Regions from separate parts of the Streptomyces sp. NPDC002911 genome, predicted to be linked through region 1. Evidence: riboswitches for the same ligand, from Rfam matches in the RefSeq annotation. Region 1 holds a riboswitch; the other holds the start of a gene.
What was found. A riboswitch is a leader RNA that binds a small molecule or an ion and turns the genes downstream of it on or off. The one in region 1 is predicted to bind S-adenosylmethionine.
Positions count from the first base shown of each region.

Region 2: another riboswitch for S-adenosylmethionine. It lies ahead of ACWD04_RS14475 (aminotransferase class V-fold PLP-dependent enzyme); the one in region 1 lies ahead of thrC (threonine synthase).

Region 1 covers NZ_JBSFUO010000004.1:281,532-295,988, reverse strand. Annotated here, with positions in the region: gene cdgB (diguanylate cyclase CdgB) at 1-1,084, shown strand, start outside; gene ACWD04_RS09205 (carbohydrate-binding protein) at 1,216-2,193, shown strand; gene ACWD04_RS09200 (1-phosphofructokinase family hexose kinase) at 2,280-3,212, opposite strand; gene nagA (N-acetylglucosamine-6-phosphate deacetylase) at 3,375-4,529, opposite strand; gene ACWD04_RS09190 (ROK family protein) at 4,529-5,422, opposite strand; gene ACWD04_RS09185 (ABC transporter substrate-binding protein) at 5,650-6,927, shown strand; gene ACWD04_RS09180 (DUF3263 domain-containing protein) at 6,942-7,211, shown strand; gene otsB (trehalose-phosphatase) at 7,387-8,244, shown strand; gene ACWD04_RS09170 (alpha,alpha-trehalose-phosphate synthase (UDP-forming)) at 8,241-9,617, opposite strand; gene ACWD04_RS09165 (glucosyl-3-phosphoglycerate synthase) at 9,689-10,639, opposite strand; SAM riboswitch class I at 10,793-10,920, shown strand; gene thrC (threonine synthase) at 10,939-12,237, shown strand; gene ACWD04_RS09155 (MoaD/ThiS family protein) at 12,267-12,542, shown strand; gene ACWD04_RS09150 (cold-shock protein) at 12,985-13,191, shown strand; gene groL (chaperonin GroEL) at 13,597-14,457, shown strand, end outside.
Region 2 covers NZ_JBSFUO010000007.1:319,886-334,342, reverse strand. Annotated here, with positions in the region: gene ACWD04_RS14510 (Ig-like domain-containing protein) at 1-897, shown strand, start outside; gene ACWD04_RS14505 (hypothetical protein) at 961-1,362, opposite strand; gene ctaE (aa3-type cytochrome oxidase subunit III) at 1,550-2,170, shown strand; gene qcrC (cytochrome bc1 complex diheme cytochrome c subunit) at 2,226-3,035, shown strand; gene qcrA (cytochrome bc1 complex Rieske iron-sulfur subunit) at 3,032-4,084, shown strand; gene qcrB (cytochrome bc1 complex cytochrome b subunit) at 4,081-5,706, shown strand; gene trpD (anthranilate phosphoribosyltransferase) at 5,831-6,895, shown strand; SAM riboswitch class IV at 6,980-7,097, shown strand; gene ACWD04_RS14475 (aminotransferase class V-fold PLP-dependent enzyme) at 7,273-8,649, shown strand; gene ACWD04_RS14470 (Lrp/AsnC family transcriptional regulator) at 8,725-9,006, opposite strand; gene ACWD04_RS14465 (rhomboid family intramembrane serine protease) at 9,003-9,752, opposite strand; gene ACWD04_RS14460 (hypothetical protein) at 9,923-10,165, shown strand; gene ACWD04_RS14455 (NYN domain-containing protein) at 10,203-11,564, shown strand; gene ACWD04_RS14450 (NlpC/P60 family protein) at 11,859-12,884, shown strand; gene ACWD04_RS14445 (hypothetical protein) at 13,069-14,322, shown strand; gene ACWD04_RS14440 (glycosyltransferase 87 family protein) at 14,279-14,457, opposite strand, start outside.

The DNA of each region.
Region 1 (14,457 bases):
AGCAAACATGCAGCGCGCCCTGGTCAGGCTCGAGCGCGAACAGCAGGCGCTGCGAGCCAGTGAGGAATCCTTCCGCCAGGCGTTCGAGTACGCGCCCAGCGGCATGGCCATCGCCGAAATGGGCGGTGACCAGCACGGCAGGCTGCTCCGCACCAATGACGCCCTCTGCCGGCTCCTGGGGCGGCCCGCCTCCGTCCTGCGCCGCTACTCCTTCGCCGACCTCGTCCACCCCGAGGACATAGGCACCCTGCTCCGCACGTCCGCCGAGGGAGGGCGGGCGGAACTGCGGCTCGGGCGCAGGGACGGCACGTATCTCTGGGTCTCGCTGCGCAACTCCGTCGTCGTCGACACCACCGACGGCCCGCGTTTCCTGCTCACCCACGTCGAGGACATCGAGGAGCGCAAGCGCAACGAGCTGCATCTCGCGCACCGCGCCTCCCACGACGCGCTCACCGGTCTGCCCAACAGCGCCGAGCTGCGCTCCCGGCTCGGCGCCCGGCTGTGTGAGAGGCCTCACTCGGTCACCTCCACCGCCATCGAGGCGCTGGACGCGGCGTACGGCGACGTCGAAGCCTCGGCGCACGGCTACCGTGCGGACGGCTACGAGGGAGAGGTCGCGCCGGGCGTCGGCCCCTACGACCACCATGTGCACATCGTGGCGCCCGACGCGGAGCGCGACGACGGGACCAAGGGGCTCGCGGTGCTCTTCTGCGACCTGGACGGCTTCAAGTCCATCAACGACCGTTTCGGCCACCACGCGGGTGACGCGGTTCTCATCGAGGTCGCCCGCCGCCTCACGACCTGCGTACGGGACGGTGACACCGTCGCACGGCTCGGGGGTGACGAATTCGTCGTCCTCGCGGACGGTCTCGGGGCGGCAGATGCCGCGGATCTGGCCGTACGCTTGCGTAACGCCATCATTCCGCCCATCCGGGTGGACGGCCGGGCAGTCAGGGTCGGGGCGAGTTTCGGTATCGGCTGGGCTGAGTGCGGCATGACCGAGGAAGAGGTCCTGCACTCCGCCGACCAGCTGATGTATGTGGAAAAGCGGTCCCGATCGAAGGTTCACCGCAGAGCCGGCTGACGTTCACGCCCTGGCTTTCCCCGTATACTGCCCGGTTTTCCGGGGACCGAGGCCAATTCGACGCGTGCTCCGTTCGGGGTAGGCTCGGCCGGTCGGCGACGGCTGGCGACATGGTGAGGAGTGACCCAGGGATGACGGCCGGAAACAACGGCGCGAGCAAGCCCGAGGACGACGATCCGTTCGGCTATCTGTACGAGGACGGGCGGGCGGCAGGCGCACAGCCGCCCGGACAGAGTGGTTACGGCTACCCCGGCCCGGCCGCGCAGCCCGGTGTGCCCAGAACGTCGTACAACCAGGTGCGGACGGTCGGCGAGCGCCAGTACGGGCAGGTCCCGCAGCAGCAGGCCTACGGCCAGCAGCCCCAGCAGTACGGCCAGCCGAACCCCCAGTACGCGGCGCCGGAGACCTACCCCGGCGGTGCGCCCACCGCGCAGAGCCAGTCCGCGGGGTACGGCGGAGGCGGCAGGGACGCGGGTTCCGGCCGCGGCGGCCCCAACACGAAGGCGCTGCTGATCGCGGCCGTCGCCGTCGTCGCGGTGGTGCTGATCGGCATCGGTGCCGCGCTGATGACGGGTGAGGACAACGAGGGAAAGAAAGCCGAGGCCGGTTCGTCAGAGGGCCCGGCCGACGAGGTCGAGGATTCCCCGCAGCCGGAGAAGTCCTCGACGTCGTCCCAGAAGCCCGTCGATCTGCCCGAGCAGGACGCGGCGACGCTGACGCTCGGCGGTACGGCCTCCCTGGACAACACCGTCAAGGGTGCCAAGAGCGCCAACGGCCAATACATCAGCCTCAACGAGGTCGGCCGGTCGGCGACCTGGACGGTCGATGTGCCGGAGAGCGGCCCGTACACGCTGTATGTGACGTACGGCGTGCCGGGGAAGGACGCCAAGACGTCCCTCACGGTGAACGACGGGGACCCCCGCTCCATCAACATGAAGAACTTCGCGCACGCCGCGGAGGGCGACCTGGAGAAGGGCTGGACGACGACGTACGCGTACGTCCAGCTCGAGAAGGGGTCGAACAAGCTCATGCTGTCGTGCAACGAGGGCGACTCGTGCGACGCCAACCTCGACCAGCTGTCGCTGAAGTCGGGTCAGGTCAAGAGCTGACACGCCGCTCAATCCAGCACCACCGTCGTCCCGGTCATCGCCCAGCGAGCCGGGACGCGGTGTTTTCCGGTCGTCGCCGGGCCGGCTCAGGCGGCCGGTTCCTGCTGGTGGACGGTGACGCGGACCAGCAGGTCCTCGTAGGCCACGCGGTCGAACTCGCCGGCCGCCGGGGCCAGCACGGTCGCCGTCGACAGGGCCACCGCGCGTGCCAGCCGGTCCTGCCAGCCCAGTCCTTCGGCGAGGGCCGACAGCAGTCCGGCCACGGCGGAGTCGCCGGCGCCCGTCGGGTTGCCCCGCACGGGGCACGGGGGCGCAGCCCGCCAGATGCCGTCGGGGGTGACGGCGAGGAGCCCGTCCGCGCCGAGGGACGCGACGACGCTGCGCGCGCCCCGGCGGCGGGCGTCGCGGGTGGCGCGCAGGGGTTCGCGGGCCCCGGTGAGCTGGGCGAGCTCGTCGGCGTTCGGCTTGAGGAGGTCGGGGCGGGCGGCGATGCCGCGGCGCAGGGGTTCGCCGTCGGTGTCGAGGAGGACGGGTACGCCGGCTGTGCGGGCGATGCGGATCAGTTCCGCGTACGCTCCGACGTGGATGCCGGGCGGCAGACTGCCGCACAGGGCGACGGCCTCGGCTCCGGGGAGCAGCTCCCCGTACGTCCCCAGGAATTGCGCCCATTCGCCGGCGCCTATGTGCGGGCCGGGTTCGTTGAGCTGGGTGGTGTCGCCGGTGGTGCGGTCGACGACGGCAACGGTGCGGCGGGTGTTCCCCCCGACCGTGACGAGCGCGTCGGCGGGGCCGTGGGGGAGTGCGCCGAGCAGGTCGCGCAGGACGGCACCGGTGGAGCCGCCCGCGAAGCCGGTGACCACCGTGTCGTGGCCCAGCGCGGCCAGTACCCGGGCCACGTTGATGCCCTTGCCGCCGGGGCGTTCGGTCACTTCGCCGACGCGGTGGCTGGTGTGCGGGACGAGGGCGGGGACGGCGTACGTCAGATCGAGCGCGGTGTTCAGCGTGACGGTCAGTATCACCCGCACCGGCCCCCGGTTCCTTGGTAGTCCGCTCCCGCGCGCCGTCTCCCCGCGGCGCTGTCCTGGCGATCATGCCAAAGCGACGGTGGTCGTCCCAGGCTTCCGGGACAACCGCCGTCTCTTCGTTACGTGTTCATCGAGCCGTTTGCCGGGCGCGGCCCGTCAGCCGAGGTGGGGCCCCACGATCCACTCGCCGCGGCGCATGACGCCCTTGAGGACGAAGTCCGCGTCCAGGACCACCAGGTCGGCGTCCTTGCCCGGTTCCAGCGAGCCGACCCTGTCGTACAGGCCGAGGAGCCGGGCCGGGTTGGCGGAGATGGACCGGACGACGTCCTCGACGGGAATCCTGTCGACTGTCACGGCCCGGCGGAACGCGGTGTCCAGGGTGAGGGTGGAGCCGGCGATCGAGCCGCCCTCCACCAGGCGTGCGACACCGTCCTTGACCTCGACGGCGAGCGGGCCGAGCTCGTAGAAGCCGTCGTTCGCACCGGCCGCGTCCATGGCGTCGGTGATCAGCGCGACCCGGCCGGCGCCCGCGTGGTGGTAGGCGAGCTCCAGGGCGGCGGGGTGCAGATGCGTACCGTCGTTGATCAGCTCGACGGTGACCCGCTCGTCCTCCAGGAGGGCCGCGATCGGGCCCGGGGCGCGGTGGCCGAGGGCGGGCATCGCGTTGAAGAGGTGCGTCGCGACGGTGGCGCCCGCGTCGATCGCCTCGACGGTCTGCTCGTACGTCGCGTCCGTGTGGCCGACGGCGGCGATCACCCCGTGCTCGGCGAGCAGCCGTACCGACTCGATGCCGCCCGGGAGTTCGGTGGCGAGGGTGACCATCTTCGCGGTGCCGCGGGCCGCGTCGAGCAGCTTGCGGACCTCGGCGGGGTCGGGGTCGCGGAGCAGGCCCTCGCTGTGGGCGCCCTTGCGGCACGGGGAGATGAAGGGGCCCTCGAAGTGGATCCCGGCGAGCTCCCCCTGCTCGACCAGCTCGGAGAGCAGACCGGCCTGGCGGGCCAGGAAGTCCATCTCGCCGGTGACGGTGGAGGCGACGACGGTCGTCGTGCCGTGTTCGCGGTGCGTCCGTGCTCCGGTCAGGACGTCCTCGGCGGTGCCGGTGGCGAAGGACGCGCCGCCGCCTCCGTGGTTGTGCACGTCCACGAATCCGGGGACCAGCCAGTGGCCCGAGAGGTCGACGGTCCGGGCGCCCTCCGACGTGCTGCCGGCGATCCGGGTGCCCTCGACGATCACCCGGCCGTCCTCGACGGTCCCGGTGGGAAGCACCACCCGGGCACCTGCGAGAACAGTGCTGTCTGCGCGTCCGGCCATCAGGCGGAAACCTCCGTGGAGAGTAGATCCCAGGCGAGCAGCCCTGCGCCCAGGCATCCGGCGGTGTCCCCGAGGGCCGCCGGGACGATGTGAGGCAGCTTCTGGAACGTGACCCGTTCCTCGACAGCCGCACGCAGTGGTGTGAACAAGGTTTCCCCCGCCTCGGCAAGACCGCCACCGATGATGAGTGTGCGGGGGTCCAGCAGAGTGAGCGCGGTGACCAGTCCGGCGGCGAGCGCGTCGACGGCGTCCTGCCACACGCGCAGGGCCGCCGGGTCGCCCGACGCCACTGCTTTCGCGCAGTCGGCGGCGTCCGCGCCGGGGTCGCCGGACGCGGCGGCCCAGGCCCTGGACACCGCGGCGGCCGAGGCGAGGGTCTCCAGGCAGCCGCGCTGACCGCAGCCGCAGTCCGGGCCGTCGGGCCGGACCACGACGTGGCCGATCTCGCCCGCGTATCCGTGGGCGCCCGCCTCGATGGTCCCCGCTATGCCGATGGCGCCGGCGATCCCGGTGCCCAGCGGCACGAACAGGAACCGGTCCGTGCCCTTGCCCGCGCCGACGCGGCCCTCGGCGAGTCCACCGGTGCGGACGTCGTGGCCGAGCGCGACCGGTATGCCGCCGAGCCGTTCGCCGATCAGCTTCCGCAGGGGAACGTCACGCCAGCCCAGGTTGGCGGCGTAGACGGCGATCCCGCGTTCCGCGTCGACGATGCCGGGCACGGCGACCCCCGCGGCGACGGCTCCTTCGCCCAGGTGTTCTTCGCCGAACGTGTGCAGATCCGTGGCGAAGCCCAGGATCGTCTCCACGACAGCCTCGGCACCGCGGTCCCTGCCGGTGGCCCGGCGCGCCTCGTGAAGCAGGGTGCCGTCGGCCCCGACCAGAGCGGCCTTCATTCCTGTGCCGCCCACATCGAGGGCGATGACGTGTCTCACGGGAAACAGTTTCGCCCGACGACCCCTAAAAGGTCTAGTCCACTAGCGAGGTTTGCTGAGCACCCGTACAAAGCGGCCCTGCTAGATTGCCGAGTTGATACACCGGTGGTGTAGACCTCCTCGCGGAGGTGGAGCAGGATCGCGGACCCGTCGCCCGAGCGGTGGCGCCCGCGTCGATCGATCTAGGGATGGACAGGGCTGTGCAGCGGCGCTTTGTGGGTTTGACCGCGGTAGTGGCCGCACTCGGTATGACGGCAACGTTGTCGGGGTGCGGTTCGGAGACCGGAGGCGGCGACGTCACCCTGAGACTGGTCGCGGCCGACTACGGCACCGGTGCGGAGAACAGCTCCGAGAAGTACTGGGACGACGTCGCCGGGAAGTTCGAGAAGCAGAACCCCGGCATCGAGGTCGAGGTCAGCGTCTACTCCTGGAAGGACGTCGACCGCGAGGTCGCTGAGATGGTGAAGGCCGGCGAGGCGCCCGACATCGCGCAGATCGGGGCGTTCGCCGATTACGCCAAGGCCGACAAGCTCTACAGCGCCAACGAGATGCTCGCCATCCGCACCGGGGCCAACTTCCTGCCCTCGCTCACCGACGCCGGCGAGCTCGAGGGCAATCTGTACGGCCTCCCCTTCGTGGCCAGCACCCGGCTCCTCTTCTACAACAAGGGCCTGTTCGCCGAGGCCGGCCTCGGGGCCCCGCAGACCTGGGACGACATCCAGAGCGACGCCGCCGCGCTCGAGCGGCGCGGCGTGAAGTACCCCTTCGCGCTGCCGCTCGGCCGGGAGGAGTCCCAGGCCGAGACCCTGATGTGGCTGCTCAGCGGCGGAGGCGGCTACACGGACGAGGTCGGCAACTACGACATCGACTCCCAGGCCAACATAGCGACCCTCCGGTGGCTGAAGGACGACCTCGTCGGCAAGGGGCTCACCGGCCCCGTCGCCCCCGGAAAGCTCGACCGGGCGAAGGCCTTCGACGCGTTCACCAAGGGCGAGGTGGGCATGCTCAACGGCCACCCCACGCTGATGCAGGAGGCCGAGAAGAAGGGCGTCAAGGTCGGCATGGTTCCGCTGCCCGGGATCGACGGACCGACCAAGGGTTCGATGGGCGTGGCCGACTGGATGATGGGCTTCAAGCAGAACGGCCACCGGGTGGAGATCGGCAAGTTCCTCGACTTCGCCTACCAGGACGCCAACGTGCTGGCCTTCGCCGACCAGTACGACCTGCTGCCCGTGACCATGAGCGCGTCCGCCGCCATGGAGACCGACAGCAAGCACAAGCCGCTGCGCCCGTTCCTGTCGGCGCTGCCGAATTCGCAGCTGTACCCGTTCGGCAAGACCTCGTGGGCGCAGGCCAGCGAGATGATCAAGAAGAAGATCGGCTCGGCGGTCGAGCCCGGCGGCAGCCCGGAGAACGTGCTCGTGGAGATCGCGTCCCAGGCCCGGCAGGCGGAGAGCGCGGAGTAGGTAGGTTGGACGGTATGACCGCCCCGTCCGCCGACTCCGCCGACTCCGCCGACTCCGCTGTCCCGCTCTCCGACCGGGAACGCGCGGTGCTGGCCCTGGAGCGGCGCTCATGGACGGGCCCCGGCGCGAAGGAGCGGGCGATCCGGGAGGAGCTGGGCATCGCACCGGTCCGCTACTACCAGCTGCTCAACGCACTCCTGGACGACCGCCGCGCCCTGGAGGCGGACCCGGTCACGGTGAACCGCCTGCGCCGGGTCCGCGAGGCGAGGCGCGGCCGCCGCTGACCCGGGCCCGTCGGCTCCGCCGGGCGCCGGGCGGGGTCGAAAGCCGGGAGCGGAAGCAGGTGCCGAAAGCAGGGGCCGAGAGCAGGGGCGGAATCCAGCCTCGCCGGCCTTCGAGGACGAGGGGCTCGGGGGCGGAGCTCCGCCACGAACCCCCGGTCGCCGATAGGCTCGGGCCATGGGTAACCCGGCGCATCCCCTCCCGACCCCGTCCACCCAGGCCGGCCGCGAAGGCCTGGCCGCACTCCTCGCCCGCCCCTCCCGCGCGGTCGTCGCGCTCGACTTCGACGGCACGCTCGCCGACATCGTCCCGGACCCGGAACAGTCCCGCGCCCACCCCGCCGTCGTCCCGGCCCTCTCCGCGCTGGCGCCCCAGGTCGCCGCCGTCGCCGTGATCACCGGTCGCCCGGCCGACACCGCCGTGCGGTACGGCGGCTTCGCCGGGGCGCCGGGCCTGGACCACCTCGTCGTCCTCGGGCACTACGGCGCCGAACGCTGGGACGCGGCCACCGCCACCGTGCGCGCCCCCGCCCCGGACCCCGGCGTGGAAGCCGTCCGGGCGGAGCTCCCCGCAGTGCTGGAGGAGGCGGGTACCGGCACGGACAGCGGCATCTGGGTCGAGGAGAAGGGCGGCCGCGCTCTCGCCGTGCACACCCGCCGTGCCGCCGACCCGCAGGCCGCCTTCGAGGCCCTGCGCGCCCCGCTGATCGGCCTCGCCGCCCGTCATGGTCTGATCGTCGAACCGGGCCGTCTCGTCCTGGAGTTGCGCCCACCGGGCATGGACAAGGGCGTGGCGCTGGAGGAGTACGTGGAGGAGACCGGCGCCGAGGCGGTGCTGTACGCCGGCGACGACCTCGGCGACCTGGCCGCGTACGCCGCCGTGGAGAAGCTCCGCACCCGGGGCACCGCCGGGCTGCTGGTGTGCAGCGGCACCGAGGTCCCCGAACTCGCCGAGCGCGCCGATCTGTCGCTGCCGGGCCCGGCGGCGGTGGCGGAGCTGCTCCACTCGCTGGCCCGGCAGATCAACCGGAGCTAACCCCGCAGCGCTTCCAGCTGGTCCAGGAACCACTGCTGCGGCGGCAGCGCGGTCGCGGCGGCGGCCAGGCGCTTCGAGCGCGCCTCCCGCTCACCGGGGTCCATCGTGAGCGCCTCGTGCAGTGCCGCCGCCGTGGCCGACACGTCGTACGGGTTGACCACGATCGCGTGCTCGCCCAGCTCCTCGTACGCACCGGCCTCCCGGGAGAGCACCAGGGCGCAGCCGTGGTCCGAGACGACCGGGACCTCCTTGGCGACCAGGTTCATGCCGTCGCGGATGGGGTTGACCAGGGCCACGTCCGCCAGCCGGTACGCCGCCAGGGAGCGGGCGAAGTCGTCGTCGACGTGGAGCAGGACCGGGGTCCAGTCCTCCGTGCCGTAGTCCGCGTTGACGGCGTCGGCGACCCGCTGGACCTCCGCCGTGTAGTCGCGGTAGACCGAGAGGTCCTGCCGCGAGGGGTAGGCGAACGCGACGTGGACCACGCGCTCGCGCCACTCGGGGCGCTCCTCCAGCAGTGCCCGGTAGGCGTGCAGTCCGCGGACGATGTTCTTGGAGAGCTCCGTGCGGTCCACCCGCACGATCGTGCGGCGGTCCGCTCCCACCTGCTCCCGCAGGATCTCCATGCGCGCGTCGACGTCCGCCTCGCGGGAGCGGCGGCGCAGGAAGTCCGCGTCGGCGCCCAGCCCGTGCACCCCGATCCGGGTGTGGCCGGTGCCACCGAGGACTTCCGTGCAGCAGCCGATGAAGGCGTCCGCCCATCGACGGGTCAGGAACGCGGCGCGGTCTGCGCCCAGGATGCCCTTGAGCAGTTGCTCGCCGATGTCGTCGGGCAGCAGCCGGAAGTAGTCGACGGGCGCCCAGGGGGTGTGCGAGAAGTGCCCGATCCGCAGGTCGGGACGGAGTTCGCGCAGTATGCCGGGGACCAGCGAGAGGTGGTAGTCCTGCACCAGGACCGCGGCACCCTCCCCCGCCTCCTCGGCGAGTGCCTCCGCGAAGGCCTGGTTGTACGCCTCGTAGGAGGCCCACTGCCGGCGGAACTCCGCGTCGAACACGGGCTCCAGCGGCGTCTGGTAGATCATGTGGTGGACGAACCAGAGCACCGAATTCGCGATGCCGTTGTACGCGTCGGCGTGGACCCGTGCGTCGATGTCGAGCATCCGGACGCCGGACTCGGACACCCCGCGCCGGACCGCCTCGCGGTCGCCGTCGCTGAGGGCGGCGCACACCCACAGCTTGTCGTCGACCGCGCTCAGGCCGGAGACGAGTCCGCCCCCGCCCCGCTTCGCGTCGAGCGTGCCGTCCTCCCGCAGGGCGTACGACACCGGGCCGCGGTTGGACGCGACGAGGACCTGGGCGGAGTGCTCGGAGACCATGTACCCGAACCTAGCCCGTCAGGGAAGGCTCCAAACGTGAGGTGACTGCGGAGACTGCGCGTGAGGAATCGTTACGCCGCGTTTCGTGACGCGTACTCCGCGATGTCCCGCATCGGCGGTCGTTCCTCGGTGTCCACCGCATGGGTGCGGGGCACGAAGCCGTCGGGGCCCCGCTCGAACTGGGTGATCTCGGGACGTACGAGCGCTCCACGGGAGAGCCGCAGCTGCGCGGTGCGGTAGATCGTGGCAGCCATCCGGCCGAGGGCCTGGCCGTCCTGGTGGCGGTGTCTGCGGACGCCGACGTCGACCTGTGCCAGCGCGTCCAGGCCGACCGTGTGCAGTGCGTCGACGAGGAGACCCAGCTCCACTCCGTAGCCGACCGGGAAGGGGAGCCGCTCCAGCAGGGAGCGCCGTGCCGCGTATTCACCGCCCAGCGGCTGAACGAAACCGGCCAGTCGCGGCCAGTGCAGATTGAGTAGCGGGCGGGCCACGAGCTCGGTCACCCGGCCGCCCTGGCCTGCGGTTTCGCCCAGCGGTCGGTCGTACATGGCCTTGACGAAATGCACCGAGGGGTCGGTCAGCAGCGGGCCGACGGTTCCGGACACGAAGTCCGCGGAGAAGTCCTTGAGGTCCGCGTCGACGAAGCAGACGATCTCCCCGCTGGTCACCAGGAGTGATCGCCACAGGACCTCGCCCTTGCCGGGGAGGGCGGGGATCCGGGGCAGGATCGCGTCCCGGTGCACGACCCGGGCGCCGGCCCGTCTCGCCTCCTCGGCGGTGGCGTCGGTGGATCCGGAGTCGATCACCACCAGCTCGTCGACGAGCTGGACCTTCTCCATCAGCTCGCGCCGGATCTCAGCGACGATCGCGCCGACCGTCGCCTCCTCGTTCAGCGCCGGCAGCACGACGCTCACGCGCGAGCGGTGCGGATCTCTCAGCCGTGCGGCCGTGAGCCGGTCGAGCGGGCGGTCGGCAGCTGACCAGGAACGCCTGGTCAGCCAGCGTTCCACCTCTTCCAGCACGGTCGATACTCCCTGTATGTGATCCATCTCGCGGTTCGGACGACTATCTCAACCGTCCGGTGCTTCGGTTACAGTCTTGAACAACGCGGATGACCCTCGTATGTCGGGGTCGGTCCGCGAATAAACGCCCGGATCCATGGTCCGGTGCCACAGCGCTCATCCAGAGGGACTGAGGGAACGGCCCGTTGAAGTCCCGGCAACCCTCCTGCCGACCGCGAGGTCACGGTGGGGAAGGTGCCAATTCCGTCTTGTGGCGAAATACGTCGCAAGGAAGATGAGGAGAAAGGGCCTCCGCCATCATGGCCGTGCAGACAGTTGCACCGAACACCAATTCTTCCCCCGTGGACCTCGGTCCCGCCGTGGCGCTCTCCTGCCGCGAATGCGGCGAGCGTTTCGAGCTGGGCCCCCTTTTCGCCTGCGCGTCCTGTTTCGGGCCGCTCGAAGTGGCGTACGACCTGCCGAGCGGCTCCCCCGAAGAGCTGAAGAAGCGCATCGCCGAGGGGCCGAACAACATCTGGCGCTATGCGCCGCTGCTGCCGGTCCCCTCCGATGTCGCGGACAAGCCCAACATCAACCCCGGTTTCACGAAGCTGGTCAAGGCCGACAACCTCGCCCGTGAGCTGGGCGTGACCGGCGGGCTGTACGTCAAGGACGACTCCGGCAACCCGACGCACTCCTTCAAGGACCGTGTGGTCGCCATCGCCGTCGAGGCCGCCCGCGCCTTCGGATTCACCACTCTCTCCTGCTCCTCCACCGGCAACCTCGCCGGTGCGGTGGGTGCCGCCGCGGCCCGCGCAGGCTTCCGCTCGTGTGTGTTCATCCCGCACGACCTGGAGCAGGGCAAGGTCGTCATGGCTGCGGTGTACGGCGGCGAGCTGGTCGGTATCGAGGGCAATTACGACGACGTCAACCGCTTCTGCTCGGAGCTCATCGGCGACCCGCTCGGTGAGGGCTGGGGCTTCGTCAACGTCAACCTGCGGCCGTACTACGGCGAGGGCTCCAAGACCCTGGCGTACGAGATCTGCGAGCAGCTCGGCTGGCAGCTGCCCGACCAGCTCGTCATCCCGATCGCGTCCGGCTCGCAGCTCACGAAGATCGACAAGGGCCTGCAGGAGCTGATCAAGCTCGGTCTCGTCGAGGACAAGCCGTACAAGATCTTCGGTGCCCAGGCCGAGGGCTGCTCCCCGGTCTCCACGGCCTTCAAGGCCGGCCACGACGTCGTGCGCCCGCAGAAGCCGAACACCATCGCCAAGTCCCTGGCAATCGGTAACCCGGCCGACGGCCCGTACGTCCTGGACATCGCCCGTCGCACCGGTGGTGCCGTGGAGGACGTCAACGACGAGCAGGTCGTCGACGCGATCAAGCTGCTGGCCCGTACCGAGGGCATCTTCGCCGAGACGGCGGGCGGGGTGACGGTCGGCGTGACGAAGAAGCTGATCGACGCCGGTCTGCTCGATCCGACGCTGACCACCGTCGTCCTGAACACCGGCGACGGGCTGAAGACGCTCGACGCGGTCGCCCCGACGACCGGCCTGTCGGCGACGATCCGGCCCAGCCTGGACGCGTTCCGCGACGCCGGCCTCGCCGCCGCCAACTGACCACCCGAGAGACCGAGGAAGGCACCCACATGAGCGTCAAGGTCCGTATCCCCACCATCCTCCGCACCTACACGGGCGGTCAGGCCGAGGTCCCGGCCGAGGGCGCGACCCTCTCCGAGGTCCTCGCGTCCCTGGAGCAGAACCACCCGGGCATCGGCGCCCGCGTCCTGGACGACCAGGGCAAGCTGCGCCGCTTCGTCAACGTGTACGTCAACGACGACGACGTGCGTTTCGAGGGGGGCCTGGACGCGGCGACACCGGACGGCGCCGGCGTCTCGATCATCCCGGCCGTCGCCGGAGGCTGACCGAGGCCCAGGCGCCCGATCGGCTGACCGACCGCACGGTGTCAAGCGGAATGGCCTCCCCCGCGGAGAAGCGGAGGGGGCCATTCTGTATGGTTGAGCACGGTAGAGTTGGGGAAGTCCCCGCAGCTGCCCGCGCCGCCCGCATATGAGAATGCGCCCGGCCGCGACAAGAAGCAGCCAAAGTACGCGAGCCCTATGTGGCATAAGTGGCCTTTGTCGGGCCCGACTTGCCCTGGATTCTTACACATTCCCCCCATGTGCGCTGTCACGTGTGCCCGGATTTCTCGTCCGATTGACCTGTTGCAGAGGGCAGTTGGACAGATACATTCGGCCGCGGTCGACGCGTTCCGGCGCACGCCACCCTCTCCTGTCGGAGGGTGAGTTCTGACCCGGGTCCGCGAAGTGCGGTCCCGTGTAAGGGCCAGTAATAGGGGAGTTAGGCATGGCTCAGGGCACCGTCAAGTGGTTCAACGCGGAGAAGGGGTACGGCTTCATCGCGGTCGACGGTGGTGCGGATGTTTTCGTCCACTACAGCGCGATCCAGATGGACGGGTACCGCACCCTCGAAGAGGGTCAGCGAGTTGAATTCGAGATCTCGCAGGGCCAGAAGGGGCCGCAGGCGGACATGGTCAAGCTCGCCGTCGGCTGAGCTCGGCGCGGTCGGCCAACGACGCTACTCACGCACGCGGGGCCCGTACCTCCCACCAGGGGTACGGGCCTCACGTGCGTCCTTTTCCGCCCTCGGGCCGCCTGCATCCCGAGGGGGACGCCTGCTCCCACCCGTCGCCCGACCACCGCGCCCCCAGCGAGCCTTCTTCGAAGGCGCTTGCACTCTATGGGGTCGAGTGCTAATCATTGGGCGTTAGCACTCTCGAGGTGAGAGTGACAGAAACTTGGACCGGGCCGGTGAGGCCCGCAGGCTCAGTGGGGCAAGGAACCACTGAGCACGCTGGCCGTCCGTCGCGGGCGCCACTCGGTCCGGAGAAATCCTTCCCCAAGCTCTCAACTGCGTTCGAGCAGGGGAGACCCCATTAGTCCGGGAGGACCACTTCACATGGCCAAGATCATCGCGTTCGACGAGGAGGCACGGCGCGGTCTCGAGCGCGGGATGAACCAGCTCGCCGACGCCGTCAAGGTCACCCTCGGCCCCAAGGGCCGTAACGTCGTCCTCGAGAAGAAGTGGGGCGCGCCCACGATCACCAACGATGGTGTTTCCATCGCCAAGGAGATCGAGCTCGAGGACCCGTACGAGAAGATCGGTGCGGAGCTGGTCAAGGAGGTCGCCAAGAAGACGGACGACGTCGCCGGCGACGGTACGACCACCGCCACCGTTCTCGCTCAGGCTCTCGTCCGCGAGGGTCTGCGCAACGTCGCCGCGGGTGCCAACCCGATGGCTCTGAAGCGTGGCATCGAGAAGGCCGTCGAGGCCGTCTCCGCCGCTCTGCTGGAGCAGGCGAAGGACGTGGAGACCAAGGAGCAGATCGCTTCGACCGCCTCCATCTCCGCTGCTGACACCGAGATCGGCGCCAAGATCGCCGAGGCTATGGACAAGGTCGGCAAGGAAGGCGTCATCACCGTCGAGGAGTCCCAGACCTTCGGTCTGGAGCTCGAGCTCACCGAGGGTATGCGCTTCGACAAGGGCTACATCTCGGCGTACTTCGCCACCGACATGGAGCGTATGGAGTCGTCGTTCGACGACCCGTACATCCTGATCGTCAACTCCAAGATCAGCAACGTGAAGGACCTCCTTCCGCTGCTCGAGAAGGTCATGCAGTCGGGTAAGCCGCTGCTGATCATCGCGGAGGACGTCGAGGGCGAGGCCCTGTCGACGCTGGTCGTCAACAAGATCCGTGGCACCTTCAAGTCCGTCGCCGTCAAGGCTCCGGGCTTCGGTGACCGCCGCAAGGCCATGCTC
Region 2 (14,457 bases), on a different contig from region 1:
GGCGCTCCTGGCAGCCGTACGTACGCCTTCGGGACGGCCGCGGCCAAGAAGTTCCTGAAGGTGACCTTCGGCCCGCAGGCGGGCACCTACGGCGTCGGACAGCCCCTCACAGCGGAACTCAGCGCTCCGGTCACGGACAAGGCCGCCAGGGCGACCGTGGAACGCGGGCTCCAGGTCCGGTCCATGCCCGCGGTCACCGGCTCCTGGCACTGGGTCGACGCCAAGACCCTGCACTACCGGCCCAAGGAGTACTGGCCCGCCGGCGCCAGCATCGACGTCCTCAGCAACCTCAAGGGCATCAAGGTCACCAACGCCCTCTACGGGGCCACCGCGAAGCCCCTGAAGCTCACCACCGGCGACCGCATAGAAGCGATCACCGACGCCGCGGACCACTCCATGACCGTCCTGCGCAACGGTGATGTGATCAACACGCTGCCGGTCACCACGGGCAAGCCTGGCTTCGACACCCGCAACGGCGTCAAGGTGGTGCTGGCGAAGGAGCAGTTCGTACGCATGCGCGGCGAGAGCATCGGCATCGCCGCCGGCTCGTCGGAGTCCTACGACCTGCCGGTCTACTGGGCGACACGCGTCACCTGGAGCGGTGAGTACGTCCACGCCGCGCCCTGGTCGACCGGTTCACAGGGCAACGCCAACGTCAGCCACGGCTGTACGGGGATGAGCAACGCCGACGCCGAATGGTTCTTCGAGACCGTACGCGAAGGCGACATCGTCAAGGTCGTCGGGAGCGGCGGCGAGATGATGACGCCCTTCGACAACGGCTTCGGTGACTGGAACCTGACCTGGGACGCCTGGCTGCAGGGGAGCGCCCTGCACGGCGGCGGCACGCCGGACACGGGCACCGACGCCCGGACGGCGCGGCTGCGCCCCCAGGTCTGATCCGGCCCGGGAGTGCGCCGCGCCCCGGAGGGACACCGCGGAGGGGCTCGGGGCCCCTGTGCCTCAGGCGCCCACGGACAGCCTGTGGCGCAGCAGGGAGGCCAGGGCGTCCGCGAAGCCGACCGGGTCGACCGGATGCGTCACAGCGGCGTCCGCACGGCTCCACGTGGCCAGCCAGGCGTCCTGTGGCCGTCCGATCAGCAGCAGCACGGGCGGGCAGTCGAAGATCTCGTCCTTGATCTGCCGGCAGACCCCCATGCCGCCTGCGGGGGCCGTCTCGCCGTCCAGCACACAGACATCGATGCCTCCCCGGTCCAGGGCGCTCAGGACAGCGGGCAGGGTGGCGCACTCCAGGAACGTGACCGGTGGCACGTCCGCCGCAGGCCTGCGCCCGGCTGCCAGCCTCACCTGCTCACGGGTGTTGGCGTCGTCGCTGTAGACCAGGACCGTGGCGGTCGGCTGCATTGTTCCTCCGTGACGTCTGTGTCTTCGGGGCTCTCGGGGCATGAACCGATGGGCGGATCGTACTCCGGTGGACTGCCTGTCAGCACTGGTAAAGACAGCGATTCGTTGGGCCGTTCGGTGTGGACACATGCCACTGACACACCGAACGGCACCCCCCGGAGTGAGGGCGGGATAAGCGACCGACATAATGTCGGTCGTGGCGACAGCAACGACAGTAGAAACCGGGCACGCGCACCCGTCGGTCAATCGGCCGAACCTCACCAGCGTCGGAACCATCATCTGGTTGAGTTCCGAGCTGATGTTCTTCGCGGCCCTCTTCGCGATGTACTTCACCCTGCGATCGGTGATGGGACCCGATCACTGGAAGGAGATGGCTCACCATCTGAACTTCCCGTTCTCGGCGACGAACACCACGATCCTGGTGCTTTCCTCTCTCACCTGCCAGCTCGGCGTTTTCGCCGCGGAGCGGGGCGATGTGAAGAAGCTCCGCACCTGGTTCATCATCACGTTCGTGATGGGTTCGATCTTCATCGGAGGCCAGGTCCTGGAGTACACCGAGCTGGTCAAGGACGCGGGTCTCTCCCTGTCCTCCGACCCGTACGGTTCGGTGTTCTACCTGACGACCGGCTTCCACGGCCTGCATGTGACAGGCGGTCTCATCGCCTTCCTGCTCGTCCTGGGCAGGACATACGCGGCCTCGAGATTCACCCATGAACAGGCCACCGCGGCCATCGTCGTGTCCTACTACTGGCACTTCGTCGATGTCGTCTGGATCGGCCTGTTCGCCACGATCTACATGATCAAGTAACCGGGCTCGCACCCACCCACCATCGACGCAGAAGATCCTGACACCGGGGTAATCCGTGAAAAAGCTCTCCGCACGACGACGCCATCCGCTGGCGGCAGTCGTCGTACTACTCCTCGCGCTGGCGGCTACCGGGGGGCTGTACGCCGCGTTTGCGCCTGCGGGTAAGGCGCAGGCCGACGAAACCGCCCAGTCCCTCGCCATCGACGAGGGCAAGAAGCTCTACTCCGTGGGCTGTGCAAGCTGCCACGGATCCGGCGGTCAGGGCACCACCGACGGGCCGTCCCTCGTGGGCGTGGGCTCCGCCGCCGTCGACTTCCAGGTCGGTACCGGACGCATGCCGGCTCAGCAGCCGGGCGCCCAGGTCCCGAAGAAGAAGGTCATCTACAACCAGGCCGAGATCGACCAGCTCGCGGCGTACGTCGCGTCCCTGGGCGCCGGTCCGATCACGCCGACCAAGAGTCAGGTCGACCCCTCGGGCGCGGACGTGGCCAAGGGCGGTGACCTGTTCCGCAACAACTGCGCGCAGTGCCACAACTTCACCGGCAAGGGCGGCGCCCTCACCGAGGGGAAGTACGCTCCGGATCTCGAAGGCGTGAGTCCGAAGCACATCTACGAGGCCATGCAGACCGGCCCGCAGAGCATGCCCTCCTTCCCGGACAGCACCATGCCGGAGCAGCAGAAGAAAGACATCATCGCGTACATCGAGACCGTCAACGGTGATGAGTCCGAGACCCCCGGTGGGCTCTCGCTCGGTGGCCTCGGCCCCGTCAGTGAAGGTCTCTTCGGCTGGATCTTCGGACTGGGCGGCCTGATCGCCATCGCCGTATGGGTCGCGGCCCACACCGCTAAGGCCAAGAAGTCATGAGTAGCCAACAGATTTCAGAAGAGAACCTGCCGGCAGAGCAGGGCACCGCGCACGGCGCGGTAGAGGGTGCGGGCGACCCGTTCGCCGACCCGGGACTGCCGGCCCACCGGCCGCGCATCCAGGACATCGACGAACGGGCGGCGAGGCGCTCCGAGCGAGCCGTCGCCCTCATGTTCACGCTGTCCATGCTGGCGACGATCGGCTTCATCGCCTCGTACGTCATCTTCCCGGTCGACAAGATCGTCTTCATCTGGCCGTTCGGCCATGTGAGCGCGCTCAACTTCTCCCTGGGTCTGACCCTGGGGCTGGCGCTCTTCCTGATCGGCGCGGGTGCCGTCCACTGGGCGCGCACCCTGATGTCCGACGTGGAGGTCGCCGACGACCGGCACGCCATCGAGGCGGAGCCCGAGGTCAGGGCCAAGGTCATGGCCGACTTCGCGGCCGGTGCCAAGGAGTCCGCGATCGGGCGGCGGAAGCTGATCCGCAACACCATGTTCGGTGCGCTGGCCCTGGTGCCGCTCTCCGGTGTGATGCTGCTGCGCGACCTCGGTCCGCTGCCGGAGAAGAAGCTCCGCAAGACCCTGTGGGCCAAGGGCAAGCAGCTCGTCAACATGAACACCATGGAGCCGCTGCGTCCCGAGGACATCGTCGTCGGTTCGCTGACCTTCGCCATGCCCGAGGGCCTGGAGGAGGACGCGCACGACTTCCAGACGCAGATCGCCAAGGCCGCTCTGATGATCATCCGCATCGAGCCGGACAACATCAAGGACCCGAAGGAGCGCGAGTGGGCGCACGAGGGAATCGTGGCCTTCTCCAAGATCTGCACCCACGTCGGCTGCCCGATCAGCCTGTACGAGCAGCAGACGCATCACGTGCTCTGCCCGTGCCACCAGTCCACCTTCGACCTCTCCGACGGCGCCCGCGTCATCTTCGGTCCGGCCGGTCACGCCCTTCCGCAGCTGCAGATCGGTGTGAACAGCGAGGGTAACCTCGAGGCGCTCGGTGACTTCGAAGAGCCCGTCGGTCCTGCCTTCTGGGAGCGCGGATGAGTACTGCGACGGAAACACAGCGCAAGGCGCCCGCCGGTGAGCGGGTGGCCGACTGGGCGGACGGCCGGCTGGGCATCTACGGCCTGGCCAAGGCCAACATGCGCAAGATCTTCCCGGACCACTGGTCCTTCATGCTGGGTGAGATCTGCCTCTACAGCTTCATCATCATCATCCTCACGGGTGTGTACCTGACGCTGTTCTTCAACCCGAGCATGAACGAGGTCGTGTACCACGGCTCCTACGAGCCGATGAACGGCATCCGGATGTCCGCGGCCTACGCCTCGACGCTGGACATCAGCTTCGACGTCCGCGGTGGCCTGCTCGTCCGGCAGATCCACCACTGGGCCGCGATCATCTTCCTCGCCGGCATGTTCGTGCACATGTTCCGGGTGTTCTTCACCGGTGCGTACCGCAAGCCGCGCGAGATCAACTGGCTGTTCGGCTTCCTGCTCTTCGTGCTCGGCATGTTCACCGGGTTCACCGGTTACTCGCTCCCGGACGACCTGCTCTCCGGTACGGGTGTGCGCTTCACGCAGGGCGCGATCCTGTCGATGCCGATCGTCGGTACGTACATCTCGATGTTCCTGTTCGGTGGGGAGTTCCCCGGAACGGACATCATCTCGAGGTTCTACTCGATCCACATCCTGCTGCTGCCGGGCATCATGCTCGGGCTCGTGGTCGCCCACCTCATCCTGGTCTTCTTCCACAAGCACACGCAGTTCGCCGGCCCGGGCAAGACGAACAAGAACGTCGTCGGCATGCCGCTGCTGCCGGTGTACATGGCCAAGGCCGGAGGCTTCTTCTTCCTGGTCTTCGGCTTCATCGCGATCCTCTCCGCGATCGCCACGATCAACCCGATCTGGGCGCTCGGCCCCTACCGTCCCGACCAGGTGTCCACGGGTGCCCAGCCGGACTGGTACATGGGCTTCGCGGAAGGCTTCGTCCGTGTGATGCCCGGCTGGGAGATCAACCTCTGGGGCCACACACTGGTCCTGGGCGTACTCATCCCGCTGGTGCTGTTCGGTGTCGTCCTCGGTGCGCTCGCGCTGTACCCGTTCATCGAGTCGTGGATCACCGGCGACAAGCGCGAGCACCACATCCTGGACCGCCCGCGCAACGCTCCGACCCGCACCGGGCTGGGTGTGGCCTGGGTGACGATCTACTTCGTCATGCTCATCGGCGGCGGCAACGACATCTGGGCGACCCACTTCCATCTGTCGCTCAACGCGATCAGCTGGTTCGTACGGATCGCCTTCTTCGTCGGCCCGGTCCTGGCGTTCGTCGTCACCCGGCGCATCTGTCTCGGCCTTCAGCGCCGCGACAAGGAGAAGGTGCTGCACGGGCGCGAGTCCGGCACCATCAAGCGCCTGCCGCACGGTGAGTTCGTGGAGATCCACGAGCCGCTCAGCCCGGAGCAGCTGCACACGCTCACGGCGCACGAGCAGTACAAGCCGATCGAGATCGGCCCGACCGTCGACAAGAACGGTGTCGAGCGCAAGCCGTCGGCGTTGCAGAAGGTGCGGGCCAGGCTCAGCAAGAGCTACTTCGGCGAGGACAACCAGATCGCCAAGCCCACTGCCGAGGAGTACAAGGAGATCACCAGCGGCCACGGCCACCACTGATCACCTCAGCTGACCGCCACAGCGGGAGCCCCGTCCATCCGATGGACGGGGCTCTTCGCCGTCCCGGGGCCTGGATAGGGTGGGAGGCATCCTTGTATCGGCTGTGGACCCCCAGGAGCGGACCATGAACGTGGTGACCCCGGACGGCGGCGACAGCGCGGTGGCCCGTACCTGGCCCGGCGTACTGACCCCCCTCCTGCGCGGCGAACACCTCGGCGCGGACGACACCGCGTGGGCCATGGACCGCATCATGAGCGGCGAGGCCACGGACGTGCAGATCGCCGGCTTCGCGATCGCCCTGCGGGCCAAGGGCGAGACCGTCGACGAGGTCACCGGACTCGTCCGCGCCATGTACGAGCACGCGCACACCATCCAGGTGCCCGGCCGGACGGTCGACATCGTCGGCACCGGCGGCGACATGGCCAAGACGGTCAACATCTCCACCATGTCGGCGATCGTCGTCGCGGGGACGGGCGCGAAGGTCGTCAAGCACGGCAACCGGGCCTCCTCCTCGGCGAGCGGGGCCTCCGACGTGCTGGAGAAGCTCGGGGTCAACCTTGAGCTGACGCCGCAGCGCGTCGTCGCCGTCGCCGAGGAAGCGGGCATCACCTTCTGCTTCGCGGTGAAGTTCCACCCCGCCCTGCGGTACGCGGCCAGGGCGCGCAAGGAGCTCGGCACCCAGACCACGTTCAACATCCTCGGCCCTCTCACCAACCCGGCCCGGGTGCGCTCCCAGGCCATCGGGGTCGCCGACCCGAGGATGGCGCCCATCGTGGCCGGCGTGCTGGCGGACCGGGGGAATTCCGCGCTTGTCTTCCGGGGCGACGACGGCCTCGACGAGCTGACCACCACGGCGACATCGCGAGTGTGGGTCGTCCACGAGGGCACCGTCCGCGAGGAGGCCTTCGACCCGCGCGACGTCGGCCTGGACCTGGTTCCCGTCGAGGCGCTGCGCGGCGCCGACGCCTCGTACAACGCGGATGTGGCCCGTCGGCTGCTGGACGGGGAGACCGGCCCCGTACGCGACGCCGTGCTGCTCAACTCGGCTGCCGCGCTGGTCGCGCTGGACCCGGGCGAGGGCACGCTGGGCGAGCAGCTCTCGGGCGGGATGGCCCGGGCCGCGAAGTCGATCGACTCGGGAGCCGCCAAGCGCGCGCTGGAGCGCTGGGTGGCGGCCAGCAACGCCTGAGGGCGCACGATGTGAGCAAGGGCGCAGTCCGGATCGCGGACTGCGTCCTTGCGCGTCGCAGCCAATGTGGCAAGATGCTGCGCAGGTCATGAGTGACAGCGACTACGGCCCCGGCCCGCTGTCCGGCAACCCTCCGTCCGTGGCGGGGTGCCCCGGGTGAAGACCAGGCCGCAGGCAGCGAGGTCTGTGGCAAGCGCGGGCCCCTCGGCATCGTTGGATGCCACCCCTTGGGGTCCTGGTCCCAGGGAGCCTCTTGTGAGCAAGCGAATGCGATAGGGCTCGACGCCCTCCTCCGCACACCCCCCTTTTTCTTCTTCCGCCGCGCCGCTGCGTATCGCCGGCGCGTGGATCTCGCCTGCCTCTTACGGGAGTTCGCCATGTCTGTCTCCACCGCTGCCGTCGACCAGTCCATTTGTGCCCCGCTGCCGGTTCTGGGTTCTGATGTCACCGTTCCTCTCGTTACAGGTGGAGACGTCACGTATGCCGCTCTGGACTACGCGGCCAGTGCTCCGGCTCTCCAGCGGGTGTGGGACGACGTGGCCGCCTACGCCCCGTACTACGGCAGCGTGCACCGCGGTGCCGGGTACCTCTCGCAGCTCTCCACCGACCTGTTCGAGAGCAGCCGCGTGACCGTCGCGGAGTTCCTCGGCTGCCGCGCGGACGACCAGGTGGTCTTCACCCGCTCGACGACCGACTCCCTCAACCTCCTGGCCGCCGCGCTGCCCGCCGACTGCCAGGTGTTCGTGTTCGAGACCGAGCACCACGCCTCCCTGCTGCCCTGGCGCGACGCCCGGGTGACCTACCTCGACTCGCCCCGCACCCCGGACCAGGCGGTCGCCACGCTGGAGCGGGCCCTGGCCGGCCGTGACCCCTACGGGCCCGCGCTGGTCTGTGTGACGGGCGCGTCCAACGTCACCGGTGAGCTGTGGCCGGTGAAGGAACTGGCCGCCGCCGCCCACGCGCACGGTGCGCGGATCGTGCTCGACGCCGCGCAGCTGGCGCCCCATCACCCGGTGGACATCACCGAGCTGGACGTCGACTGGGTCGCCTTCTCCGGGCACAAGCTGTATGCCCCCTTCGGCTCAGGTGTCCTCGCGGGCCGGGCCGACTGGCTGGTGGACGCCGAGCCGTACCTCGCCGGCGGCGGCGCCTCCCGCAAGGTCGCCCGGCGCACCGACGGCGGTGTCGACGTCGAGTGGCACACCACCGCGGCCCGGCACGAGGCCGGATCGCCCAACGTCATCGGCGTCTACTCCATCGCCGCTGCCTGCAAGGCCCTGACCGAGGCCGGATTCGACCGGCTGGTCGCGCGCGAGCAGCAGCTGGTGACCCGGGTCCGCGAGGGCCTTGCGGCGGTCCCCGAGGTCAAGGTGCTCTCGCTGTTCGGTGACGACGCCCCGAGGGTCGGCGTCATCTCCTTCGTGGTCGAGGGGTGGAACAGCTCGCACTTCGCCGCGGCGCTCTCCGCCGAGTACGGCATCGGGGTGCGCGACGGACTGTTCTGCGCCCACCCGCTGGTGCGGACCCTGCTGGGCAGCGAGCCGCAGGACCCGGGCGAGTGCGGCGCGCCGGAGGCCGCGCCGGGGGAGAAGTCCCTCAACGCCATCAGGGTGAGCTTCGGCGCCGGCACGCCGGACGAGCACATCGAGCGGTTCCTGGGCGCCGTCCGCGAGCTGGTGGGCAAGGGCGCCCGCTGGACGTACCGCACCGAGGAGGGCCGGTGCGTGCCCGACCGGGGCGTCGCGCAGGTCTGAACGGTCCGCGGAACGGCTCCGGCCGGGGACGGGGCGAAACGCCCTCCGTCCCCGGCCGGAGCCGTACGGGAGAACCTAGCCGTCGAGGCCGATGGCGAAGGCCGCCTCGAGGTCGTGCTGCGAGTACGTGCGGAAGGCGACGTGGGTGTCGGTGCCTTCGACGCCCGGGATCTTGCTGATCCGGCCCGGGATGACATCGGCCAGATCGTCGTGCCGGGCCACCCGGACCATGGCGATCAGGTCGTACGTACCGGTGACCGAGAAGACTTCGCTGACGCTGTCCAGCGCGGCAATGGCCTCGGCGATCTCGGGAATCCGGTCCACGCTGGTCTTGATGAGCACGATCGCGGTGATCACGGCTGGCTTTCTCCCTCAGTGGCCGTGGCTGGAGACTTCACTCTAGTACCCCGGAACCGGACCCAGGCGTAGAGGAACCCTGCCGCGAAACCCGCCACGTGCGCGAGGTACGCCACGCCCGGGCCGCTGCCCGCGCTCCGCGCCGCCAGCCACTGCAGGACGAACCAGAACACGAGCACGATCCAGGCGGGGAAGCGCAGCGGCAGGAAGAAGAGAAAAGGGAAGAGGCTGGTGACCCGGGCCTTGGGGAAGAGGCAGAGGAACGCGCCGAGCACCGCGGAGATCGCCCCCGACGCGCCGACCAGCGTCTGGTCGGAACCCGCGTGTACCACCGCGTAGGCCACCAGGGCGAAGTAGCCGCACGCGACGTAGAAGAAGGTGAACTCGATGCGGCCCATGCGCTCCTCGGCCATCGCGCCGAACACGTGGAGGAAGAGCATGTTGCCCAGGAGGTGCAGCCAGCTGCCGTGCACGAAGAGCGCGGTCAGCGGGGTCAGGGCCGCGTGGGCGGAGCCGTCCGGAAGCTCGCTGGGGATCACACCCCATCGCTCGAAGTACCCGGCCTGAGCTGCCAGGAGCGCGTCGCCGCTGCCGTAGGCGGGATTGAACCCGGAGAGCGGGCTGATCAGGAACACCGCGCAGCACAGCGCCATCAGCCCGTAGGTGACCGGGGCGCCCCCCGCCGTGGCGGCCGCTCCGAGCTCCCTGGCCCGCTTCCGCCAGCCGACTTCCCGCCGATCGATCACGTACAGAGCATGACGCACCCGGTGAGAGCGGGGCAGACCGCCTCGCCGTGCCGTCAGGTATGCGCAAGGCCGTAGGGTTGCGGCAGGACATCCGCAGTTCGACGGCGCACCGCGAGATCGAGGACCTGGGCACGCACAGGACTCGACGAACGACGAAAGAGGACGCAACGATGACGACGGTTCCCCAGCCGACGGACGGGACCCGCTGGCGCTGCACGCTCTGCGGCAATCTCACCCGTTTCGATGTGACGCGCTCCTCGAAGGTCGTGGAGTACGTGCATCTCGACCTGGCCGGGGAGTCGAGTATCGAGGAGCGCGAGGTGGTCAGTGAGACCATCGAGTCGGTGCGCTGTCGTTGGTGCAACGCCGTGGACCAGATCGAGCTGGTCGACCGGCCTGGTGCCGACTCCTGACGGGGTCGTGCGGACAGACATATTGGGGTGATGGATGGTGGAGCAGCCGACAGGCGGCGCCGGACCGGCCGGCGCGGCCGACGGCACCGCGGAGTCGCTCGACCGTCCGCTGCCTGAGGGTGTACGCCGCAAGGTGGTGGCATTGGTCTCGGAGGCGTTCGGTGGTCTGACCGTCGGCGAACTCCCCACCCAGCTCCGCCAGTACGCCCGTTTCACCCCGAACAGGCGGGCCAAGTTCGCGGGTAACGCGATGGCCGCCGCCCTGGAGGGCGACCCGGCGTTCCGCCGGCGCATCGCTGAGCGGGTCACCCAGGCCCAGCCGGAGCTGGCCGCTGCGCTCACGTCCGGTGCGCCGCCTGCCGCAGCCGACCCCGTCGACGTGGCCGCCGCCGCCTACGTGCTGCGGCCGGCCGGCTGGACCAAGCTGGTGGCGGCCGCCGGTGAAGAGGTCCAGAGGGCTTACGCCGAGCGGGTGGACGAGGAGACCAGGCGCGAGCTGGAGCGACTGCGCGAGGAACTCGACCGCGCCCGCGGCCAGACCAGGGCCGACACCGAACGGCTGCGTTCGGAGCTGGAGGCCTCCCGGAAGGAGGCCGACTCCCTGCACCGCAAGCTGCGCAGCGCCCTCAGTGAGGTGAAGCGCGGAGAGGCGGCTCTGCGCAAGGCCGGCGCCGAGGCCGACACCGTGCGGGCCGAGGCGGCGGCCCAGATCTCCGCCTCCGAGAGCGAGTCCCGCCGGCTCAAGGCGCGGCTGGCCGAGGCCGAGGCCTCCGTGGAGGCGGGCCGCCGGGCGGCGAGGGAAGGGCGCTCGGTCGAGGACATGCGACTGCGGCTGCTCCTGGACACCGTGCTCGACGCGGCGCAGGGGCTCCGCCGTGAACTGGCCCTGCCCCCTTCCTCGCTGCGCCCCGCGGACGGCGTCGAGGCGGTGGAGCCCGGCCGGATGTCACCGAAGGACATTGCGGCCAGGGCCCTTTCGGAGACCGATCCGGCGCTGCTCGACCAGCTGCTCGCCCTGCCGCAGGCCCACCTGATCGTCGACGGCTACAACGTCACGAAGACCGGCTATCCGCAGATGCCCCTGGAGAAACAGCGGTTGCGCCTCCTGGGCGGGCTCTCCGTCCTCGCGGCGCAGACCGGCGCCGAGATGACCTGTGTCTTCGACGGCGCCGAGCTGGCCGCCCCGGTCCTGCTGGCGCCGCCGCGCGGAGTCCGGGTGCTGTTCAGCAAGGCCGGGGTGACCGCGGACGAGCTGATCCGCCAACTCGCACGCGCCGAACCGCCGGGCAGACCCGTCGTCGTGGTCTCCACCGACCGCGAAGTCGCCGACGGGGTGGCGAAGGCGGGGGCGAGGCCGGTCGCGTCCGCCTTGCTCCTGAAGCGCCTTTCGCGCGTCTGAGGCGTCATGTGAGACATGGGCGACTTGCCGGAAATTATGGAACGTACCGTCAAGTTGCCACTACACGCAGTGCGATGAAAGTAAAGAAGTGCCTGGTGTGACGAGATTTTGCTTGTGAGGATTTGAACTGATCACAAGATGGTCACTAAGGTCAGGCCTCGAACCTTCGCACGGTTGATTGCCCACCCGGGGTAACGGCGAAGGGACCGCCGAGTCCGTGACGTCCACGGAGCCGGGGATTTCCTCTCCCCCCATAGCCCGGTAGGCGGTTCGAGGAAGAAGGAGCTCGCCTTCGTGGGGTCCCACCGTCGTCCCAAGCAGCCGAGCCGCGCCCGCGTGACCGTGCTCACCGCGACCGCTGCTGCTGCCGTGGCCCTGACCTCCCAGGCCGCCCACGCCGACCCCAAGCCGACCAAGAGTGAGGTCAAGGCGAAGGTCGACAAGCTCTACCACGAGGCCGAGGTCGTCAACGAGAAGGCCAACGGCGCCAAGGAGCAGCAGGACAAGCTCAAGGAGCAGACCGACGCGCTCCAGGACAAGGTCGCCCGTGGCCAGGACGAGCTCAACGCCATGCGCAGCGAGCTCGGTTCGCTCGCCACCGCGCAGTACCGCTCCGGTGGTCTCGACCCGTCGGTCCAGCTGCTGCTCTCCTCGGACCCGGACAGCTTCCTCGACCAGGCCTCCGCACTCGACCAGCTGACGGCCAAGCAGGCCCAGTCGCTGCAGAAGATCCAGGCCAAGCAGCGCGCTCTCGCGCAGCAGCGCAAGGAGGCGCAGGGCAAGCTCGACGACCTCGCCGACGTCCGCAAGACGCTGGACGCGAACAAGAAGAAGTACCAGGCCAAGCTGGCCGACGCCCGCCAGCTGCTGAACACCCTCACCGCCGCCGAGCGTGCCAAGATGGCGCAGGAGGAGGAGCGTGCGAGCCGTGACGCCGGCAGCCGCGTCGAGCTGGGCAACGAGGTCCCCGCATCCGGCCTCGGCGCCGCCGCCCTCCAGGCCGCTGCCACGCAGATCGGCAAGCCGTACGTCTCCGGTGGCTCCGGCCCCGACTCGTACGACTGCTCGGGTCTGACCCAGTGGGCCTTCGGTCAGGCCGGTGTCCAGATCACCCGCACGACCTACACGCAGGTCAACGACGGTGTGCGGATCGGCCGCAGCGCTCTGAAGCCCGGCGACCTGGTCTTCTTCAGCAACACCTCGCACGTCGGGATCTACGCCGGCAACAACCAGGTCCTGCACGCCCCGTACCCGGGCACGAACGTGCGTTACGAGGCGATGGAGTACCTCGGGTCGTTCCAGTTCGGCGTGCGGGTCTGATCAGCTGACGCCCGAACGGCCGAATCCCCGCACTGACGCGCGCCCCGCCGGAGACCACAGGTCGCCGGCGGGGCGCCGCTGCGACGGCTCCCTGTCGCGGGTCCGCCAGTCCCGGGCGGCCGGGCCGCGTACCTCGGAGTACGGCGGTAGGAAGTGCGGCTGCGTCTGACCGTACGATCGGCGGGTGGCTGTTCGGATGCGGGACGCACGGCGGGAACGCACCCGCAGACGGTGCACGGCGGGTGCCGTGCTCGCCGCCCTGCTGCTCGCGCCCGCGTGCTCCGCCCCGGGGGACACCGCGACCGGTGTCACCGTCCAGGAGGCCGGTGCCGCCCTGGACCGCCGGGCCGCGGCGCTCATGGAGCGCGACACCGACGCGTACCTGGCGGCGCTCGACCCCCGGGCCGGCTCCTTCCGGGCCACCCAGCGCACCGAGCTGCACAACCTCGCCGACGTACCGCTGGAGTCCTGGGCGTACGAGGTGAAGGACGTGACGGACGAGGGCGCGGACCGAGCCACCGCCGAGGTCGAACTGCGCTACCGGATCAAGGGCTACGACACGGCCCCCGTGTCCTCGTCCCGCACGGTGGAACTGGTCCGCCGCGGGGAGGGCCGCACCTGGTACATCGCCGCGGACCGGGCCGCCGACGGCTCGCCGGGGCAGCTCTGGCAGCAGGGCGACGTCGAGGTCGTACGGGGCGCGCACAGCCTGGTCCTGGGGGTCGGCCGCCCGACGGCGGAGCTGCGCGGGATCGCGGCCACCGCGGACCGGGCCGTTCCGGCCGCCACCGGTTCCTGGCCGGAGCCCTGGGCGGAGGGGGTCGTGGTACTCGTTCCCGAGTCCGTGGAGGACATGGCGGCGCTCCTGGATTCACCCGTGGCCAGCTACCGCGGCATAGCGGCCGTCACCACCGGCACGGTCGGCGGGAGCGGCCGGGCGCCCGCGGACCGGGTGATCGTCAATCCGGAGGCGTACGGAATGCTCGGCGACTTCGGGCAGCGGGTCGTCCTCACGCACGAGACCACCCACGTGGCGACCCGGGCGCACACCTCCGCCGCCACACCTGTCTGGCTCTCCGAGGGCTTCGCCGACCGGGCCGCCTACCGCCAGGAGAACCGGACCGCTCCCGAGATCGCACCGGAACTCGCCGAGGCGGTCCGCGGCGGTGACCTGCCCGCGCGGCTCCCGACCGACGAGGACTTCGGCTTCGGAGAGGACCCGGCGCAGCTCTCCCGGGCGTACGAGGGCGGCTGGCTGGCTTGCGAGCTCATGGCGGAGGACTGGGGCGAGGAGGAGCTGATCGCCTTCTACAAGGCCGTGGGCAGCCGTTCGCAGCGGGACGGAGCCGTGGAGCAGGCCATGCACACGGTGCTCGGCACCACGCCCCAGGACTTCACGGCGCGCTGGCGGGAGTATGTGCGCGACCGGCTCGGCTGATCCGCTCCGCCGCGACCCTCTCCCGGGCCCCCGGCACGGTGGCTCGCCACAACCGCCGCCCCGCGCTGAGCGTCGCCGCGACCAGCAGACCGTTGCGTACCGCCATGAGCGCCACGCCCTCCGCGTCACTGGCCA